3 regions of the Vibrio sp. VB16 genome follow, and region 3 is predicted to be linked to each of the others. Evidence: riboswitches for the same ligand, from Rfam matches in the RefSeq annotation. Region 3 holds a riboswitch; each other region holds the start of a gene.
The links. Region 3 has a riboswitch for thiamine pyrophosphate ahead of thiB (thiamine ABC transporter substrate binding subunit). Riboswitches for the same ligand answer to the same signal wherever they lie in the genome.
Positions count from the first base shown of each region.

Region 1 (6,745 bases), 1.2 Mb from region 3:
ATCTGCATCAAAGACCGCCGTTTTCCCACGAACGGATTTACCTAAAGACCCTTCCGCAAAGGACACATAAGACTGGCCATAGATGAGTGCGAGATCATTGTCGCCCCCCTTCATTGGCTGCCCAATACGGGTTTTCACTGGGTGAATAAGGCGAATACCTTCTTTATTCCCAACCACTATAAAAGCGGCACCAATAGCATTGGTCATCTCTAAAAATCGCGGCTGAAGATTGGCGGAAGAGCCTTGTTCTAACATTTGAATAACGGCGGTAGATTGAGCAAGAAAGTTGGCAATACCTTGGGCTTTAAGACCCGTTTCCTGTTCTTGTGAGTGTTTAATATAGCTGAACCCAGCTAAGGATAAGACCAATAGCTGCAATAAACCGGACAGTATCATGATAATGAGCATTCGACGGCGAAAACTAATTTGACTCCATTTCATAATGACTCCCTGACCTCCAATCTACGCTTGAACTGGTGCAGACTGACTAGCAAACCTGCTCATCAACTGACGGCATCAACACTAATACTTACTTAACAATACTACAACATAGCGATAACTATTCTGTTTAATTGTTGATCTACTTTCAACCAGATAGGTCGGTTAACGTCCAAAAGTATCTAAGCATGTTCCTCTGCCACAGATTTTAAAATGTCACTCCAGCGATGATAGACGAGTAAATGACCAAGGTTTTCAAATTCATGAAATGTTGAATTACTAAAGCTACGGTGAAATTTTCGTGCCAATTGAACGGGAACATGCTGGTCCAAACTGCCATGCCATATCGTCACTGGTGAAACGATAGTTTCAAAATTAATGTTCCATAGACGACTAAGAATGACCAGATCTTCGCAAAAGGCATTCGGCCCTTGTCGCATCGCTTCTCTAAACGCCAATAAAAAATTATCGGTGACTTCTGTTTCTGACAATGCCGCCGCATCACTCTTACACAAATGTTGATAAACCTGATCAAAATACAACTCGTGATCCTTCATCAAATTATTGGTAATAATTTTTAGAAGTGGATGCAGTACCGACGGGGCTCTCATCGCGATTTGCGCTAAAAACTTATTACTGGATTTTACGCCATGGAAGAGATTGATTGGTTGGTAAGGGGTGACAGTACTGACAATCGTCGTATGCACTATCCGTTCTTTTAATAGGGATGCAGCCGCTAAGGCATAGGGCCCTCCTCCACAAAATCCCATAAGAGAAAATCGGTCCAAATTGAGAAAGTCCGCCAACGTATCTATGTCGCGCGCGATACTCGCCAAAGTTCGGCTTGGATCGGCCGTTGATAAGCCAAATCCTGGGCGATCAATGGTAATTAAACGAATATTATGGTCAAAAAGAGTCCGATTGTTTGGATGTTGTTGCAGTCGTGAACCCGTACTCGGTGGAAGCAAGATAACCGGAATACCGCTTTTTCTGCCTATATCACTGAATCCTAACTGCCTCTCATCACTGACTTTACAGATTTGATGATAGCGTGCGGTTTCAAAAATAAGCTTGGATTTTAACGAACTGACAGCATCTCTACTTTCCGCTGTAGGATTCATCAGAATCAGCTTCATTAACTCACTTTGCCGGTGGCAATCTGTTTTTTGAAAGACAGATTTTAGTTGAGTCCGAATGGTATTAATCGAAACACCGTGACTATCGCTAATCTCATTCAATGTTTTATTATGCGCCAGTTTTTCGACCAGTCTCTGCTCGGCTTTCGTTAAGTTGTAGCGTTGACAGAACCCGGTTAGATTGGGTTTTACATCCACATTTTGATTTGCAAAAAGAACCAGTATATTGCTGCCAAGCTGATATTGGTCATCAATCCGAGACATACTGATACTCACTGGATTGGTTTGAAAACTGTCGCGAAGACGCATTGTGGTTTCGCGCTCCTCCCTTTTTAGATCAGTCAGTTCAGACAATAGTTTATTGAACCGCTGTTGTTGGGAGTTGAGCGAGAATACAACATGACCACCCTCTATTTTCACTAAATCTGTGGTCTTTAGAAAGTCGAGTGCCAGTTGGTTCTGTTGCACCAACGCCCCATTAGCAGTAACAACAAAGGCAGGTAAAGGTAAGAAGTCGAATAGGCTCAATTGCAGATGTTGGTGCTCATCATTATCTTTCATTCGATTACTGATGGCGGCACTTCGCTCTAGGTGTTCAACGATAGTGGAAACCTGAGAAAGGCCTCTATACCTTTCGACCTCCCGCATTGATAACCGTTGATTTACCTGCGCAGTTGCGCTCACCACACGTTCTACTTCCAATGGTGGAAGCGTTGATGCTATCTGTTCCAACAAAACAGGCCACTGGGTCGGATCCAATGCAGTATCATAGATCTGCGCAACCAATTCTGGCGAAATTTGACCGTTAGCATCCATTCTAGAGTTCTCTATGCAATCGTGGGCTTATCGTTCCAGCAACCATAGTATCGACCTGTTCAGTTGCAAACATTGACGAGAGTCATTGCGTAGCGCTTTTCGTTGCCCAATGAATTTGCTACACTCTTTCGGCAAACATATTTTAGATATTAGTCGGGGAGCGATGGGCCACAACCCAAAGCTGAGACCATTTCGATGGGACCCGTTGAACCTGATGCAGTTAACACTGACGTAGGGAACTGATAGCCATGCCTATATAAGGTTGTCTACATCCCGTAGCCTACCTCCTCCATCTGGCTGCTGTTATTCCTTTACGATTACGTTTAGGAACCAGAGATGACCGTAAAGAACACAACACCAATTGTACTTACCATTGCCGGTTCAGATAGCGGCGGCGGTGCAGGTATTCAGGCGGATATCAAAGCCATTTCGGCGACAGGCAGTTATGCTTGCTCCGTCATTACAGCCCTTACCGCACAAAATACCCAAGGTGTCACTGGCATCTTCCCCATCTCACCTGAATTTGTAGAACAACAGATGGACGCTGTTTTTTCCGACCTCAGTATCCAAGCCGTAAAAATCGGTATGTTGAGCGACGTTAACATTATAAAAGCCGTCGCCAGAAAACTTCGCCAATATAAGCCTAAACACCTTGTCATCGATCCTGTAATGGTCGCGACTAGTGGCGACTTACTGCTCGAAAGCTCAGCCATCAGCACCTTAAAATCCGTTCTATTACCCTTAGCCACGATGATCACACCTAATCTTCCGGAAGCGGCCGCCTTAACCGGCGAATCGGCACCTAAAACTGAAGCGGAAATGAATGCACTCATTGTAAAGCTTAGACAATTAGATACGCGAGCTATCTTACTTAAAGGTGGGCATCTGGACTCTTCCGATAACAGTACCGATCTATTTATCACTAAAGGGCATGTCGAACGCCTATCGACAACCAGAATTAAAACGCAAAATACTCACGGAACAGGCTGTACGCTTTCATCAGCGATAGCCAGTTATCTTGCACAGGGCTATACACTCAAAGAAGCAGTTCAACTCGGTAAACACTACATTACTCAAGCAATTTCGCACGCTGACACGTTAGATATTGGCCACGGTCACGGCCCTGTTCATCACTTTTATCCGGGACACCAATTGGTTCAAAACCTTTATTCGTTTCCAATACAAGATGAAAACACACAATCTAGCGGTGACGTTGCGTATGACTAACCCTGTACTCATTGAACTAAAAAATGCCTCGTTAGGCTACAAAGATAGCCAACAACTCATCCTTTCTGACCTGAACATGCAGATATCAAAACAGCGATGGACCTCTATTTTGGGTAGAAGTGGCTGTGGAAAAACCACCTTGCTTCGCTTTCTGGCTGGCCTGTTAAATGATGACCTTGACTGGCAAGGTGAGATGAAAAGCAGCCTTAGCGGTGAGCCACACCAAAATGTCGCCTATATGGCACAACAAGATTTACTCATGCCATGGCTCAATGTCATGGATAACGTCTGTTTAAGCTTCAAATTTGGCAACCTCATCTTGTCAGAAAAAGACAAACAAAAGGCCGTTCAACTTATCGATCAGGTTGGACTGTCGAATCAACGCCATCAGTTCCCTAATCAACTTTCAGGAGGAATGCGTCAACGAGTCGCTCTTGCCCGAACGTTAATGCAGGATAAGCCTTTGGTATTGATGGACGAGCCGTTCTCAGCATTGGATGCGGTGACTCGTTACCAGCTTCAAAATCTCTCAGCCACACTTCTACAGGACAAAACTGTGGTGTTAATTACACACGATCCTCAAGAAGCGCTGCGATTAGCTGACCACATCTATCTCATGTTAGGAAGTCCATCTCAAACGCGTTCTTTTCCTGTTCCCTATGGTCATGCACCTCGATCCTTGAACGGGGAAATAGCAGAGTTACAACAGAAACTAATAGAGCAATTGGAGCGAGATTATGTTGGAAATTAACGTATTGGACGCCACCACTAAAGCGCATATCGCAAAAAAAAAGAAGGCTATACACCCTTTGCTTCAGGGCCTGCTGACCGCCTGTCTATTGTTTGGATTATGGCAGTTGATTGTTGTGGTGTTTGCATTCCCTCCTTTTATCTTGCCGTCGCCTCACGCCGTCATGATGAAACTTATACTAAGATTCGACGTGTTGCTCTTCCATACATGGATAACCACTCAAGAGATAGTACTTGGCTTAATTTTAGGCCTCACTATGGGGTTGTTTTTTGCATTACAGATGCTTTTATTCGAGCCTTTGAAACGCTGGCTGTTGCCTCTCTTAATTGCCAGTCAAGCCATTCCAGTATTTGCTATTGCTCCAATATTAATGCTGTGGCTCGGTTATGGGATCGCATCTAAAGTGGTCATGGCGGCACTCATTATTTTCTTCCCCGTGACGACATGTTGTTACGACGGACTGCGCTCTACCCCTAGCGGTTATATTGACCTCGCTAAAACCATGTCAGCATCTAAATGGCAAACGTTAAGACACATCCGCCTCCCAGCCGCATTACCGGCCCTTGCTTCGGGCATTCGAGTTGCCGTCGTCGTTGCCCCGATCGGCGCGGTAGTTGGTGAATGGGTAGGTTCCAGTGCTGGACTGGGGTATTTAATGCTGCAAGCCAACGCACGAATGATGATCGATGAGATGTTTGCCGCATTGTTTATTTTAGCCCTATTTTCTATCACCCTATATTTCATCACAGACAGATTACTCAAACGAGCTATCCATTGGCAGCTCTAACCTAAACCCATCAATATTTAAGGAAAAATAATGCATTCCCAAACCCGAACAGGTTCTATCGCAAAAAAAGGATGGTTGGCTCTTTTACTCTCTGGTCTTTCTCTCAATGCGAGCGCAGAGCAAAAGAGTGTTACGTTAATGCTGGACTGGTTCGTAAATCCTAACCATGGTCCTATCGTCATAGCGCAAGAAAAAGGTTACTTCAATGACCAAGGGCTTAACGTTGTGATTCAAGAGCCCGCAGACCCAAGTATGCCGGCTAAGCTTGTCGCTGCAAATAAAATCGATTTGGCTATCTCCTATCAAACCAGCTTAACCATTGATGTCGCTGAAAACCTTCCTCTCATTCGCGCATCTACTCTCATCGCGACGCCACTCAATACCCTGATGGTTTTAGACAATGGCAAGATACATTCTCTAGCTGATTTAAAAGGTAAAAAAATAGGCATCGCTATTGCGGGCAATGAAGAAGCAACTGTAGGTACCATGCTCGAATCAGCGGGTATTACCTTCGATGATGTAGAAATAATCAACGTTGGTTGGGCGCTTTCTTCTTCTTTAGCATCGGGGAAAGTTGATGCGATTTGGGGAGGTTTACGCAATTTTGAGTCAAATCAGCTTGCGATTGAAGGCTATAAAGCGAAGGCTTTTTATCCTGAAGAACATGGTGTCCCTGCCTACGATGAACTTATCGTTGTAGCCAACGCGAACCATTATGATGCCGATGCTATCCGTCGATTTAATAAAGCGATAGAGAAAGCCACTATATACATTATTAACCACCCGCAAGACGCATGGATAGAGTTTGCCGCTTACTCACCAGACACATTAAATAACGAGCTAAACAAACGAGCTTGGCGCGATACGCTGACACGATTTGACCTTAGGCCCGCAGCCATTGATCTGGAACGTTACGACCAGTTCACTCAGTTTCTATATAAAAACAAAATCATTCGCTTAAAACCTAAAGCATCTGATTTTGTACCAACGTTGTAATACTAAGGAAACAGGATGAAGCATCAAGATCTTATCAACGCATGCATAGATGAATGGCAAGCCTATACCGGCCATTCATTCGTTAAACAACTCGCGACTGGCAAGCTTAATGAACACGCTTACTTACATTATCTTAAACAAGATTTTCTATTCCTAAAGCATTATGCGAGAGCCTATGCGATGGCAATCTACAAAGCTCAAACATTAGCGGAAATGCGCATGGCACTGCCAAGTGTGCAAGCACTACTGGACAGCGAGATCTCACATCACGTCACCTACTGCCAAAAGTGGGGACTTAGTGAAGCAGATATGGAAGCAGAACCAGAAGCGTTCGGCACGGTCGCGTACACACGTTACGTTTTGGACACTGGAATGTCAGGGAATCTAATCGACCTTTATGTGGCCTTAGCACCCTGCTCTTTAGGCTATGCCGACATCGGGAAAAACCTTTTGCACAGTGCCGATACTGAAACGAACAACAACCCATATCTGAACTGGATAGCGCTTTATGGCGGTGATGAGTTTCAAACCGGTGCGAACACCAGTGCAGGTCAATTGGATGACTTACTTGTTGAAATAACGCTTGAAAGTGAA
Region 1 covers NZ_CP087590.1:2,815,254-2,821,998, forward strand. The annotation lists gene IUZ65_RS12845 (ATP-binding protein) at 1-441, opposite strand, end outside; gene IUZ65_RS12850 (alpha/beta fold hydrolase) at 621-2,390, opposite strand; TPP riboswitch at 2,535-2,645, shown strand; gene thiD (bifunctional hydroxymethylpyrimidine kinase/phosphomethylpyrimidine kinase) at 2,727-3,617, shown strand; gene IUZ65_RS12860 (ABC transporter ATP-binding protein) at 3,610-4,368, shown strand; partial or broken gene IUZ65_RS12865 (ABC transporter permease) at 4,460-5,155, shown strand; gene IUZ65_RS12870 (ABC transporter substrate-binding protein) at 5,186-6,151, shown strand; gene tenA (thiaminase II) at 6,167-6,745, shown strand, end outside.
Region 1: it holds a riboswitch for thiamine pyrophosphate, as region 3 does, so the genes downstream of both, thiD (bifunctional hydroxymethylpyrimidine kinase/phosphomethylpyrimidine kinase) here and thiB (thiamine ABC transporter substrate binding subunit) in region 3, are expected to answer to the same signal.

Region 2 (6,745 bases), on a different replicon from region 3:
TTGCCTGATGAGCTAATAGAACGATCTCTTGTTCAGTAATTGAGAACGTTTCTTGCTCGGCAATACTAGTACTGCCGATCTCAACCTGCTTCCCTAATTGTCGACTGCCTCCATAGGTCATTTTTGTTAACTTAGAGCCCATGGTCTTCTTCAAAATTGGATGATACCCCATACCCAGAATAGGTTTGTGAACATAAAATTCATCTGGGTTCACCGCTCCCTGAACAACCATTTCACCCAACCCCCATGAGGAGGTAATAAATACAACCTGATCAAATCCGGACTCGGTATCCAAAGTAAACAGGACGCCTGATGCGCCTTTATCAGAGCGCACCATCCTCTGAATACCCGCAGATAATGCTACACCTCTATGGTCAAATCCTTGATGAACACGGTACGAAATGGCTCTATCGTTAAACAATGAAGCAAATACATGCTTTGTCGCTTCAATGACAGAATCTATCCCACAGATATTCAAAAACGTCTCTTGTTGTCCAGCAAAAGAAGCATCTGGCAGATCCTCTGCCGTCGCTGACGAACGCACGGCAACAGACATACTATCGTCACCATCGATAAGCTCAGCATAACAATGGCGAATATCTTGCTCTAACGATGGAGGTAGCGGAGCTTGTAACACCCAATTTCTGATCTTTTCACCAGCTTCTCTTAAGGCTACTACGTCTTCCACATCAAGCAGGTCTAAAATTGAATGAATACGTTCATCCAGTCCGTCAAAGTCCAAAAACTGATTAAAGGCATACGATGTTGTAGCAAACCCGTTGGGGACGGACACACCAACTTGAGCTAAATTCGATACCATTTCACCGAGTGACGCATTTTTTCCACCAACTTTATCCACATCATTCATTGATAAAGTATTGAACCAAAGTACGTTCTGTTTCACGTTGTTTCTCCTGAGCTGTGTCGCTAATCTTGTAGGGGGAAAGCAATTATTTCCGTCGTTATCTTGTTGCAAATATCCAATATCGAACAGAAAACTGATTTGCATGGTGTTAGTATCAGTATTATTCTTATACAAATATAAAATATTTTTGAATTATTCAACTTATTATGCAAAATTTAAACGAAAGACGTGATGTGTTTTATATTTCTGATGGAACAGCTATCACATGTGAAACTTTAGGCCACGCTGTATTAGGTCAATTTCCTTTTGTTGTCTCCGAGCAAACGATACCGTTTGTCGAAAACAGCACTAAAGCTCAGGAAGCCGTTCAGCGCATAAATCAGGTGAGCAAAACAGCGGAAAACAAACCTGTTGTTTTTCTATCAACGGTCGTTCCCGACGTGAAGTCGGTCATCATGACCGCTGATGCCCATATTTATGATATTTTAGGTACGTTGGTTGAGCCAATTCAGAACGACTTACAACTAGAAGCTAAACCTAAGTTGCAGCGCTCCCGAAGCGTAAATAAAGATGAGAAAGCATACTTCGACAGAATTTCGGCAGTAGAATACACGCTAAACCACGATGACGGTCTTTCAATTAAAGACATTGACCAAGCAGACCTTATCCTGTTAGGCGTTTCGAGGAGTGGAAAAACACCGACAAGTTTATACATGGCATTGCAGTTTGGCGTTAGAGTAATAAATTATCCATTTATTAGCGAAGACATGCAGCAACTCAAATTGTTACCATTATTTGAAATGCATCGACATAAACTATTTGGTTTAACCATAGACAGTGAACGACTTTCAGAGATAAGACATCAACGATTAGCAAATAGTACCTACGCAAGTGCACAACAATGTAGTAATGAACTACAGTCTGTTGAGCTGCTCTTTAGAAAAGAAGCCATCCCTTACCTCAATACTTCATCACTGTCGGTAGAAGAGATCTCGGCAAAAATATTGCAGTTGACTGGATTAAAAAGAAACTTATTTTAATTGACTATAAGAACCAAATTGGACGATTTTCACCCGTCGTCATGTTCAAGCAAGTAGAGCCATTCGTAAGAATACCGCTCTCTAAAACAATTTTTGGTCTCCAACACATGGTGTATTGCCAAGTGCAACTTGAATGGATCTCTGGCTTCATCCAGCATATCGATGCCACTGACAATGTTATAATTCATAAAAACCAATTAATGTTTTTGAGACACTATTTAGTCTGACCGCTCTCTCCGCCTTTCACCGACATAACTGGTATCTTGAGAGCCGGGTCTATTTATCTTTCATGGCCCAGCGTTAACACAAGTGAGTTAGGTATGCCCCAGATAGATCAACATCAGCACGTAGAAAACCAGCAAGCAATCAACAGTGACGACGGAAAAGAAGCCATGACGGCTATCGCTTTATATGAAAATCACCTAAAAGACGGCTGTCAGCAACTTCTGACCCTGAACCAAATACTGTTAAAGGCTGAACGTGGGCAAAGGCGCAGACAAACCCTCAATCGACTGAGCTGGATTTGTGGCCTGTCCGTTCTTGTCATTATAATCAGCTATCTCACCGTGGGTGTAAACCTGATAACCGCAGTCGGCCTTCTCGTTGCCTATTTTTCAGGTCTGATCCTGCACGATAAGCTATCACCAGCGATGATTGTCCCTGAAGAGACGAATCAGTTGTATACGCTTAACAATCAGCTCAGGGAAGAAATTGCCTCAGCAGAAGAAAATACCGATGGCTTACTCTTCCGCCTGCTTAAACAGGCCAACTTGTTGGAAATGGCTAGGAGTAGAGGGTTATTGCTGGAAGATAATAAGGTCGATCTTTACCAGCTCGAGGGTAACGGATTATATCAGTATCTGGACGCCATAAACCTGCTTATGGAACACAAAGACCGACTGAAAGGGCTGTAAAAATCGAGGTAATTTTAACACTTGTTTTGTAACGCCTTAAGAGTGTGTGTTAAGCCGCTCGCCTAACTCCCATAACATATTGATGATTCTGCCCGTTTTCATGACCAGCATAAAATACCCTAAGTAACATACACATAGAGTCTGTGGCATCCAATCATTAGCCTGTTAAAGAGGTTTCTTCATACAACTCTCGTTTTGCAGAATCGAACCAGTGCTCATTAACTCCTATTTAATTGATCTAGTTAGACCTTATCATTTGAAAATATGATTCAATAAAGCGTAACCATATTAATAATGAATTTTTTAGTAGAGGTTTTTAGATGAAAGACACACACAAGTCTATCGTTATACTGATTATGACCGCCCTTCTTATCGGTTGTGCCGTAAATCCTTCCCAAAGTAAGGGGCACAATTTTAATGCGACTGAGCCATCTCTACTGAGTAAGACAAAAGCCAAGTTGTTGCTATGGCGTAACCAACGGTTTGTTAGCGGTGGCGTATTTCTTTCTTATTTCGTAAACGACCAACAGATTGCAGAGTTTAGAAGTGGATTGGTTGAACTCGATCTAGAACCAGGTGGCTATGATATCACCATGGCATTCCCGTCTTATGTCGCAAGTGAACACCCTGTTCCACCATCGGAAATTGACGATAGTTTCGTGTGTAATGTGAAGGTGGAAGTAGAGGTGGAAAAGGTCTACAGCTTTTATTTCGATAAAGACTTAAGTAACAAAAACATGACGTCCAATTGCCGACATGCGAGCGGTTTAATTGAAGGTATTCATTCAAGTGCATACGATGCAACAGAATATGAACCTCAAGTACCCCTACTAATGAAAAGATACCCAGCAGAAAAGGATATTGCACCTCCTTCTCCTGCGATCCCCGATGAGATTGGCGATGCCAGAGTCGCGGCCCTAAAGAAAGAGTTAGCTGAAACAGAGACGAAGCTCGCTTTACAGAACCAAAAGAAAGCAGAAGCAGAGGCCTTAGCTTTATTAGCACTGAAACAAGAGTCGGAAAGATTGGCGGCTGAAAAGTTATTGGCCGAGAAAGTTACAGCTGACAGGTTAGCGGCGGAGAAACTAGCGGCCGAAAAAGTACTAGCCGAGCAAATTGCAGCTGACAAGGTAGCAGCGGAAAAACTAACAAAAAGCAAAGCCAATAACACTCATCACTCAGGTGCATCAGAACAAATCCTAGCCTCGGGTGGCGGTTATCAATGGAAACAAACCGCTGCTGAGTTAAAGACGCTGCCTCCCCAGCTTCAAGGGGGGTATCCGCTCTACAATGAATTATATTTTTATCCAGAAGGGTATTACCTACGTTTTATATGGCGACTAAATCCTAACAGTGGCAAACAAGAAAACGGCTCAATCTCTAATGGTGCTTGGCAACGGACAGGAAATAAAATTACGACTCAAGAGTACTTTTGGTCTCGCGGTAACAGATACGCATATTTAGAAAATAAGTACGTTGTAAACAATGATCACCTTGAACGCATATCCAGTACGCACTATCAGATCAGAGACACCAATTATATGACTGCTGGTGAAGTCAAAGAAATGCCAATATCGAAACACAAATGGATTGCTACCAGTGGTGATGGGCCAAGGTTATATAATGAATATCTTACTGGCGAATTCAGTGAATATATTGGGAAAGCCACAAGGAGAGATTTAAGCGTTAAAGAAGCGGAGAAAAAAGCAACGACGCCTTACAAATGGAAAGACGGAAAATCAATACAACCTTGGCAGGAACATTAATTCCGGTATAGGTATGAACAACGAGTAAAAATAGCGTTATGCTCCATCCTTTTCACTTAGTAAAAAGATGGAGCATTTTGAAAATATGAGGTGTGTGTCCTCATTGATTCGTGACGTTTTTTTTTATTGCGACGTCATCACTTTTTAGGTTTTGTTGTTGCAGTGACAAGTTCCCTTTCTTATACTCCCTCTTGAAACTTGTCGGAGTGCCACATGGCTGAGACCGTATTACGGGATCCGTTGAACCTGATCAGGCTAATACCTGCGAAGGAAACAAGAGAAAATTTTCTACCTAACGGTATTGATGAAAATATTATTGATATTTATGTTAGCGTATCAGATCATGCGACACATATTATGTGTACGCCTCTTGTTTATGTACCAACCCGCCAAGCAACTTTCCCTAAATAGCGACAAAGGAATTTGCTATGACGATTCGCAAACACGCGAGATTGGAAGCTAAACAATTTATAGATTCACTGACTGTAGAACCTTTCCCTAATTCACAAAAAGTGTACGTTCAAGGTAGTCGAACAGACATCCAAGTACCGATGCGTGAAATTTCATTGGCTGATAGCTTAATCGGTGATAATAGAAAGGATCCTATTTTAGAACCAAATGAACTGGTTCGTGTTTATGATACGTCTGGCTTTTATACCGACCCCAATCAACCCGCTAATATTTATGATGGCTTAGAAATAGTACGTTCAGGTTGGATTGAAGAGCGTGGCGACACCATATTATTGGGGCAATCAAATTCAATTTATACCAAAGAACGTTTATTGGATGAAACCCTTGATGAATTTCGTTCTCGAGGCAATGAGCTATATCACTCTGTTCAAGAGGAAATCTAATGAGCTCGTTATGTTTACCTGATTATTTAACGCCACTGCTTAGGCATGTTGAATTGCTGCTTGCAAATGCAGAACAATATCAACTTGGTGATGCCGTTAGTGTTAGCGTGAGTGAATTGAATGCTGTAGAGATTAAGATTGAAGAGCGCCAGCTCAGTCTGCTTTTCAACCAGACTGAAGCCGATTTCTCAGGATTCGAAATACAGGATCAATGGTATGCCCCGTATCCTAACGTTAGGGAAATGCAAGTAAAAGTTGAACAAGACAGCCGCATGATTGTGTGTGGTCTTCCTACTGAGAAGGGCTGTGTTGATATTTGGCACCACAATGGTGAAGCGCGTGCGGTTTACTGCCATCATGCTAGAGGCAGTGAGGCACAACGTGCCATGTTACTTTGCGCATTAGCCTTAGATTACCCTTTGGAAGATGCCGTGACATTAGCGCGAGCTCATGCGTGTGGGTATCAAAGTACTCACCAAAATGGTCACGTTGAAGTTAGCTGGCCATTATCTCGTGAGTTGTTTCCTCGTCCGTTAACGGCGAATCATCCTGAAGTGGATGCGTTGGGTTGGCAAAGTAAAGAACTGGCTGTTGAACCGTTCTCTGCCACTGATTCACAGAAACTGGCGCTATATCCGGTGGTTGATACGGCAGAGTGGATAGAGCGTTTAATTAATCTTGGTGTAAAAACCACACAATTACGGATTAAGAACCCGCAAGACCCACAACTTGAAACTCAGGTACAGCAAGTTATAGCCGCGGGTAATCAACACAAAGCACAAGTATTTGTGAATGACTATTGGCAACTGGCGATAATCCATAAAGCGTACGGTGTCCACCTCGGTCAAGAAGATCTTGAAACAGCAGACTTAGTGGCGATCCAGCAAGCGGGTTTACGAATTGGCTTGTCGACGCATGGTTATTACGAAATCTTACGTGCCGTTGAATTCTCACCAAGTTATATCGCACTGGGTCATATCTTTCCTACCACGACAAAAACAATGCCATCAAAACCGCAAGGTTTGAACCGTTTGGCGTTATACCAAAAGTTAATTGGCGATACATTTCCAACGGTTGCAATTGGTGGCATTGATTTACCTTGTGCTGAAAAAGTGTGGTGTACGGGGGTTAGTAGTGTTGCTGTGGTACGTGCAATTACCGAGGCTAGCGATGTTGGAGCGGTAGTTAATGCATTTAACCATTTATTAGTGCGCCCTGAATTTCCTAAAGCAATTACCGAGAAAGTAATGGGTGGTATTGATGCTGACTGATCAAGAATTTTTACGTTATAGCCGCCAAATTATGC
Region 2 covers NZ_CP087591.1:1,119,674-1,126,418, reverse strand. The annotation lists gene ppsA (phosphoenolpyruvate synthase) at 1-904, opposite strand, end outside; gene ppsR (posphoenolpyruvate synthetase regulatory kinase/phosphorylase PpsR) at 1,072-1,905, shown strand; gene IUZ65_RS21410 (hypothetical protein) at 2,226-2,819, shown strand; gene IUZ65_RS21405 (hypothetical protein) at 3,140-4,585, shown strand; TPP riboswitch at 4,778-4,875, shown strand; partial or broken gene IUZ65_RS21400 (phosphomethylpyrimidine synthase ThiC) at 5,014-5,394, shown strand; gene IUZ65_RS21395 (thiamine phosphate synthase) at 5,439-6,710, shown strand; gene IUZ65_RS21390 (HesA/MoeB/ThiF family protein) at 6,700-6,745, shown strand, end outside.
Region 2: it holds a riboswitch for thiamine pyrophosphate, as region 3 does, so the genes downstream of both, IUZ65_RS21400 (phosphomethylpyrimidine synthase ThiC) here and thiB (thiamine ABC transporter substrate binding subunit) in region 3, are expected to answer to the same signal.

Region 3 (6,745 bases):
CAACCAGCAAGTCCCAATTACCATCCACAATTTGTTCAAAGCGCTTTTGATTCTTGGTCAGAAAATCCAAAGAACAGAGCACATACTGCGCAGTATCAAATGGATTTTCCGCATCAACATCAACTTCGACACAGCGTTCTTCATCAAAAATAGAGAAATGCAGATTAAAACGACGCATCATTTCAACGAGCCATTGATGCTGTAGTGTTTCCGGCACAACAATAAGAACACGTTCTGCACTACCTGATAACACTTGTTGATGGATAATCATTCCGGCTTCAATGGTTTTACCTAACCCCACTTCATCAGCAAGCAGAACTCGAGGTGCGTGTCTGCGCCCTACTTCATGAGCGATAAATAATTGATGGGGGATAAGGCCTGCACGCATTCCGCATAAACCACGCATAGGGCTCTTATGCTGTTGGTATTGATTCTTCAACGCGCTATAACGCAATACAAAGTTGTCCATTCGATCTATCTGACCTGCAAACAGTTTGTCTTGCGGTTTATTAAATCGAATTTGATTACTAAGGAATATCTCTCTTAGCATAATGCCACTTTCTTGCGTATCTTCTCTTGTACCTACATAGGTTAGAAGACCATTATCTACTAAAACTTCTTCTACCTTTAGAGACCAACCTTCTTGGCTCTCTGTTGAATCTCCAACATGGAATATAACGCGGGTAATTGGGGCTTCTTTTTGGGCATAAACTCTATTTTCTTCAGACGCAGCGAACATTAACGTCACGGTTCTTGCGTCCAACTCTACGATAGTACCTAAACCCAAATCGCTTTCTGTATCACTTATCCAGCGCTGACCCAAAGCAAATGCCATATGATTGATTACCTCTATGTTGGAGTAGACTCGCGTCTATTATTCTATTCTGTGATGCCTATTGATACACATATTATAGGCAGATAAGAGCGACTATTCTCCTATTTATAGAGAAAGAAAAGCCGAGCTTTTTAAGGTCGCCAATATTACTTCAAGCCGCTATATAGATCACGACTAAAAGAGAATAAAGTGATAATTGTCGAAACGGAGTTTATCTAGAACCAGAAACTTTCAACCGATTAGGTCAACTTGTGCCCGCTTTCACAAACGCACGTAATTTTTCGTTGCTGTGTTGAGCACTTAATTGAATGATGGGCTCATGGATGAGCGCTTTATACTCATCGACAAAGATGAAATCCGTCGCTATCGCTTTTGCATCACTAATATGATGCGTCACCATCACTACGGTAATCTGTCTATCGTCCGCAAGGCGTTTAACGAGCATCAACATTTCATCTCTTAAAATAGGGTCAAGAGCCGAAAAAGGTTCATCTAACAACCAAATACGATGTGGTTGAACAAAACAACGTGCTAATGCAACACGCTGCTTCTGACCACCGGAGAGCTTCTCTGGTGTTCGATCTAATAGCTCATCAATGCCGACCTGTTTAGCCGCATCAATTACCTGACCTTTTTGTGTCACCGTTAGCTTTAAACCGGGATGTAACCCTAAACCTATATTTTCTCTAACCGTTAGATGGCTGAACAAATTATGTTCTTGGAATAGCATGGCGAAAGGCCTTAAATGAGGCTCTTGGTTTAGCAAAGAGACGTCATTAACCGCTATGTTCCCACTTTCTGGATGGATAAACCCTGCAATAAGGGCCAGTAAAGTTGATTTCCCAGAGCCACTAGGCCCCATGAGCGCGACAATGCGGCCATCTTCAAGCATAAAATCAAATTTAAACACTTCTTTATGATAGCGATATTGAACATTAGCGACGTGGAGCATACGTTTTCCCAAATACCTTTTCGACTAAAGTGAAACTGCCTACGCTTAATAGCAATAACGTTAAGGATACCACCGCTGCTGCTTCCATTTGATAACTACCTAATAGTTGAAAAAGATACAAAGGCAAGGTTCTAAAATCTTGGCTGCCAAACAGAGCTATTGCGCTAAGATCGCCCATAGAGAGCATAAAACTTATCGCAAATGCTTGCGCTATCGGTTTTTGTAATCCTCTCCATTCTATCAATAAAAATCGACGCCAGCCTTTCATCCCCAAACTCATGGTGAGAAATTGATACTGTTGCAATATCTGAAAGAATGGTTGAGACAATGTCTTAATTACATATGGCAACGCCATCAAACTATTAACAGCAACCACAATAATAAACGCGAGGCTATACACATCGGTTATTTTTCTAAGCAATAAAAACAGCCCTGTACTAATCACCAAGCCGGGCGTAACGAGGATAATAGTGCCAATAAGTTCGATACCATTTGCATAGTTAGAACGGCCCTTACTTCTCCATATTCGACTTGTTTGAAGTATAGCGACACCAATAAACAGAGCGATGACACTCGCCGAACAAGCAATACTTAATGATGCCTTAACCGCTTGCCAAAACCGGTCATCTTGAAGCACTTGCCACAGCTTTGAATTCAATCCACTCAGTACCACCATCATCAGTGGTGGTAAGACGATAAATGACGCAAAGGCTATCCAACTGCAGTCCCATAATTTTGCGCGGTTATTGTCTTTGGTAAAAAAGATCGGGTGGCGATTGGATTGCATAGCTAAATTATTTGGCTTACTTATTTTTTGTATTGATAGCGATAACAGACCGCACAATAACATCTGCCATATTGCTAATAACGCACCAGCCTGCAAGTCAAAATCAAATTTGATGGCTTGGTATATCGCTAACTCTATTGTCGTTGATTTTGGCCCACCACCCAACGCCATAACGGTAGCAAAACTCGTAAAACAGAGCATGAACACTAAACCACAAACATGAGGTAACTGCTGTCGCAACCTTGGCCATTCTACCCACTTAAATTTGTACCAATGACTCATACCGAGGTAAGAACAGAGTTTATGTTGTTCTGGAGGAATACCTTCTAAAGAAAGAAGTAACAAACGGCTAGCATAAGGTAAATTAAAGAATACATGCGCGAGCAATATGCCATTCAGGCCATATATTGAGAAGGGCAATTCAACATTCCATTTATTGAGCCACGTCGCCAATAAACCGCTATTTCCATAAATGGCTAACAGACCGAAAACACCCACAAGAACAGGCAAAACAAGTGTGCTTGAAAATAACTTTAATAGAAACGATTTACCCATGAAGTCCCGTCTTGATAACGAGTGCGCTACGGGTATAGCTAAGCCAACACTGAGCAGCGTTGATAAGAAAGCTTGATAAAAACTAAATTTAGTGACATGTAGATAGTAAGGATCAGACACTATCTGAGTGAGGTCAAGATTGGGCGCGTATGAAATAAGCGCCCCAAACGCCGAGGTGACAAAAACCACGATAAACACTGCAATAACAATGCCTAACTTCGGCGTTTTATTCATAATTTAGGACACTCGACACTTCAACCTCTATTGAAAACTCAGCTTCTACCAATCGGGGAAATTAATTACAAACATGTCTGATTGAGTATTATTGGACTAAAGCTGATTGCCATTCTCTTATCCAGTTTTTGCGCATTTTCGACACTTCATCAGAAGAAAATGAAAGTGCTTTTTCCGGAATCGTCAGCGTCTCAAAACCTTCAGGCAGTGGAACATTCGTCACTGGGTACATCCAGTTACCTGTTGGCATTGCTGATTGGAACTCATTACTTAGAATAAAGCTCATAAACTCGTCAGCGAGCTTAGGATTTTTGGAACCTTTCACTTTTGCAGCTACTTCAGTTTGCATATAATGCCCCTCATTAAAAATAGCCGCGGCATATTTTGCATCATTTTCAGCAATCAAATGATAAGCAGGAGAAGTGGTGTAAGAAAGAACAAGGTCCGCTTCTCCCTTTAAAAACATCGAATACGATTCAGACCAGCCTTTGGTCACGGTCACGGTTTTTTTAGACAGCATTTCCCACGCTTTACTAACGTCGTCGCCATACACAGACTTCATCCAAAGTAATAGACCTTGTCCGGGTGTAGAAGTACGTGGGTCTTGGTATATCACTTTTAAATCATCACGCTCTTCAACAAGTTCTTTTAAGCTCTTAGGTGGGGTTTGTAGCTTATCTTTGTTATATACAAAAGCAAAATAGCCGTAATCAAAAGGAACAAATGTACTGTCTGACCAACCCTTAGGCAGTGTTGTAGTAGAGGTGTCTACGCTATGTTCTGTTAACAACCCTGTCTTTTTTGCTTCCGTCATTAAATTCGTATCTAACCCTAAAATGATGTCCGCTTTACTGTTGCTATCTTCTAGACGCAATCGATTGAGAATAGACACCCCATCATCTAATGCGACAAACTCTAAGTCACAACCGCATTGAGCTTCAAAGGCTTTTTCAATTTTTGGGCCTGGGCCCCAATCGGCGGCAAAAGAATCATAGGTATATACCGTCAGTTTATCGGCGGCAAAAGTAGAAAATGAAAGGGTTACAGCTAAGGTTGAAGCTAAAATTGAAATAGTGTATTTCACTGGACGCTCTCCATGTTTTGAGCGGCACAGGCTTGAGGGAGGATTTTTGATTTATCCCGCTCAATTCCTACGCCAGTATTATCTGGTTCAGGTGTACGGGTTCTAAGGAAAACTTAATCTCAGCCCAATAGTTGATTATTTAAAAAATAACTATTGAGCACCCCGATGAGTCGACAGTGATTGTATACGTAATGTTATGAAGATACTAGCCGCGAGAATAGATGCTTATCCGCTACGCTAACAAGCCAGTTTATCGGTTGTCATATCCCCAACGCGCAACGAGTTTTTGTTCTATATCGAGATGATCTAATATTCTTGCCACCATAAAATCGACCAAGTCATCGATAGTTTTAGGTTGATGATAAAACCCTGGAGCCGCGGGCATAATAGTCACACCCATCTGAGAAAGCTTATGCATATTCTCTAAATGCAATGTAGAAAAAGGGGTTTCTCTCACGACCAATAATAACTGACCGCGTTCTTTCATAACCACATCTGCCGCTCGTTCTATAAGGTTGTCCGACATGCCATGGGCAATGGCCGCCACACTACCTGCAGAACAGGGACAAACCACCATTTTTTTAGGTGCCGCACTGCCTGAGGCAACGGGAGAAAACCAATCTTCTTTACCACACACTTCTAGTCGTTCAGGTTTGCAGTTCAGTTGTTTAATCAGCACCGCTTTGGCCGCATCGGGACCACTAGGTAACTTTAAATTGTGTTCGGTTGCCATCACAACACGAGCCGCTGAAGAAATTAGCAGGTAAACTTTATAATCTGCCGCTAGCAGGCATTCTAGCAACCGTAAACCATAAGGTGCACCAGAGGCGCCAGTAAATGCCAAGGTAATTGTTTTGTCTTTAATCATCTACATTCTCTGCATTGTTAAAATATCTACTATTTCGGTTGGATAACATCTATTTACTCTTAGCCAATGCCAATCCACCTAACAACTTATCGTGGATATCGTCAAAGCCACCATTACTCATCACGAGTATTTGATCACCCTCCGCTGCTTCTTGCAATATTTCAGCAACAAACACATCTATATTATCACTCACAAAAGTAGGTTGATCACAGTGTTTGGCAATGTCTTCTACTGACCATTTTAAATTATTTGGCTGATACAGGTATATAGAGTCAGCTTTAGACAACGACGTCGCGAGCGTTTCTTTATGAATACCCATCTTCATCGTTGCTGAGCGAGGTTCCAATACCGCGATTATCTTTTGCTTCCCCACCTTATTACGTAACCCATCTAGTGTAAGTTCTATCGCGGTAGGGTGGTGAGCAAAATCGTCATAAACCGTGATACCTGCGACCTCACCTTTTAGTTCAAGGCGTCTTTTGGTATTGATGAACGACGCTAAGGATTCACAAGCCAGATCAGCAGTAACGCCGACATGTCTTGCTGCTGCCACCGCCATCAATGCATTGCTAACATTATGATCACCCACCAAATTCCACCTGACCGTACCAACTAATTCGCTACGAAAAAAAACATCAAATTTGCTGCCGTCTTTTTCGATTTTTTCTGTTTTCCAGTCACAAGATTCATCTCCGATCAGCTCTTGTTCACTCCAGCAACCCCTTTCCAATACATCTTGAAGCGCCAATTCGGATTTAGGGGAGAATATTCGACCATTGCTCGGGATTGTTCGTACTAAGTGATGAAATTGTTTCTTAATTGCCTCTAGATCATCAAAAATATCAGCATGATCGAACTCGAGATTATTCATTACTAAGGTGCGAGGGTGATAGTGAATGAACTTTGACCGTTTATCGAAAAATGCACTGTCATATTCATCAGCCTCAACCACAAAGAACATGCTACTTCCTAGACGCGCAGATACCCCAAAATTCCCTAAAACGCCACCCACAAGAAAACCAGGCTCGTAACCACAATCTTCAAGTATCCATGACAACATGCTTGCTGTTGTTGTTTTTCCGTGGGTGCCAGCGACGGCTAATACCCATCTATCATGGAGGAGGAACTCTTTTAACCACTGTGGACCAGACGTATATTTTAGATTGTGATCAAGGACATACTCTACACACGGGTTACCTCGACTCATGGCGTTACCAATAACCACAAGATCAGGATTGGATTTTAGTTGTGTGGGGTCAAAACCCTCAATAATTTCTATACCTTGAGATTCCAGTAACGTACTCATGGGAGGATACACATTTGCGTCGCTCCCTGTTACTTTATGCCCCAATTGACGAGCTAACACCGCTGCGCCCCCCATAAAGGTTCCACAAATCCCCAAAATATGAATGTGCATTTTATTTTTCCTA
Region 3 covers NZ_CP087590.1:335,897-342,641, reverse strand. The annotation lists gene rapA (RNA polymerase-associated protein RapA) at 1-835, opposite strand, end outside; gene thiQ (thiamine ABC transporter ATP-binding protein) at 1,080-1,787, opposite strand; gene thiP (thiamine/thiamine pyrophosphate ABC transporter permease ThiP) at 1,771-3,366, opposite strand; gene thiB (thiamine ABC transporter substrate binding subunit) at 3,452-4,447, opposite strand; TPP riboswitch at 4,495-4,622, opposite strand; gene IUZ65_RS01665 (flavin prenyltransferase UbiX) at 4,698-5,315, opposite strand; gene mpl (UDP-N-acetylmuramate:L-alanyl-gamma-D-glutamyl-meso-diaminopimelate ligase) at 5,365-6,732, opposite strand.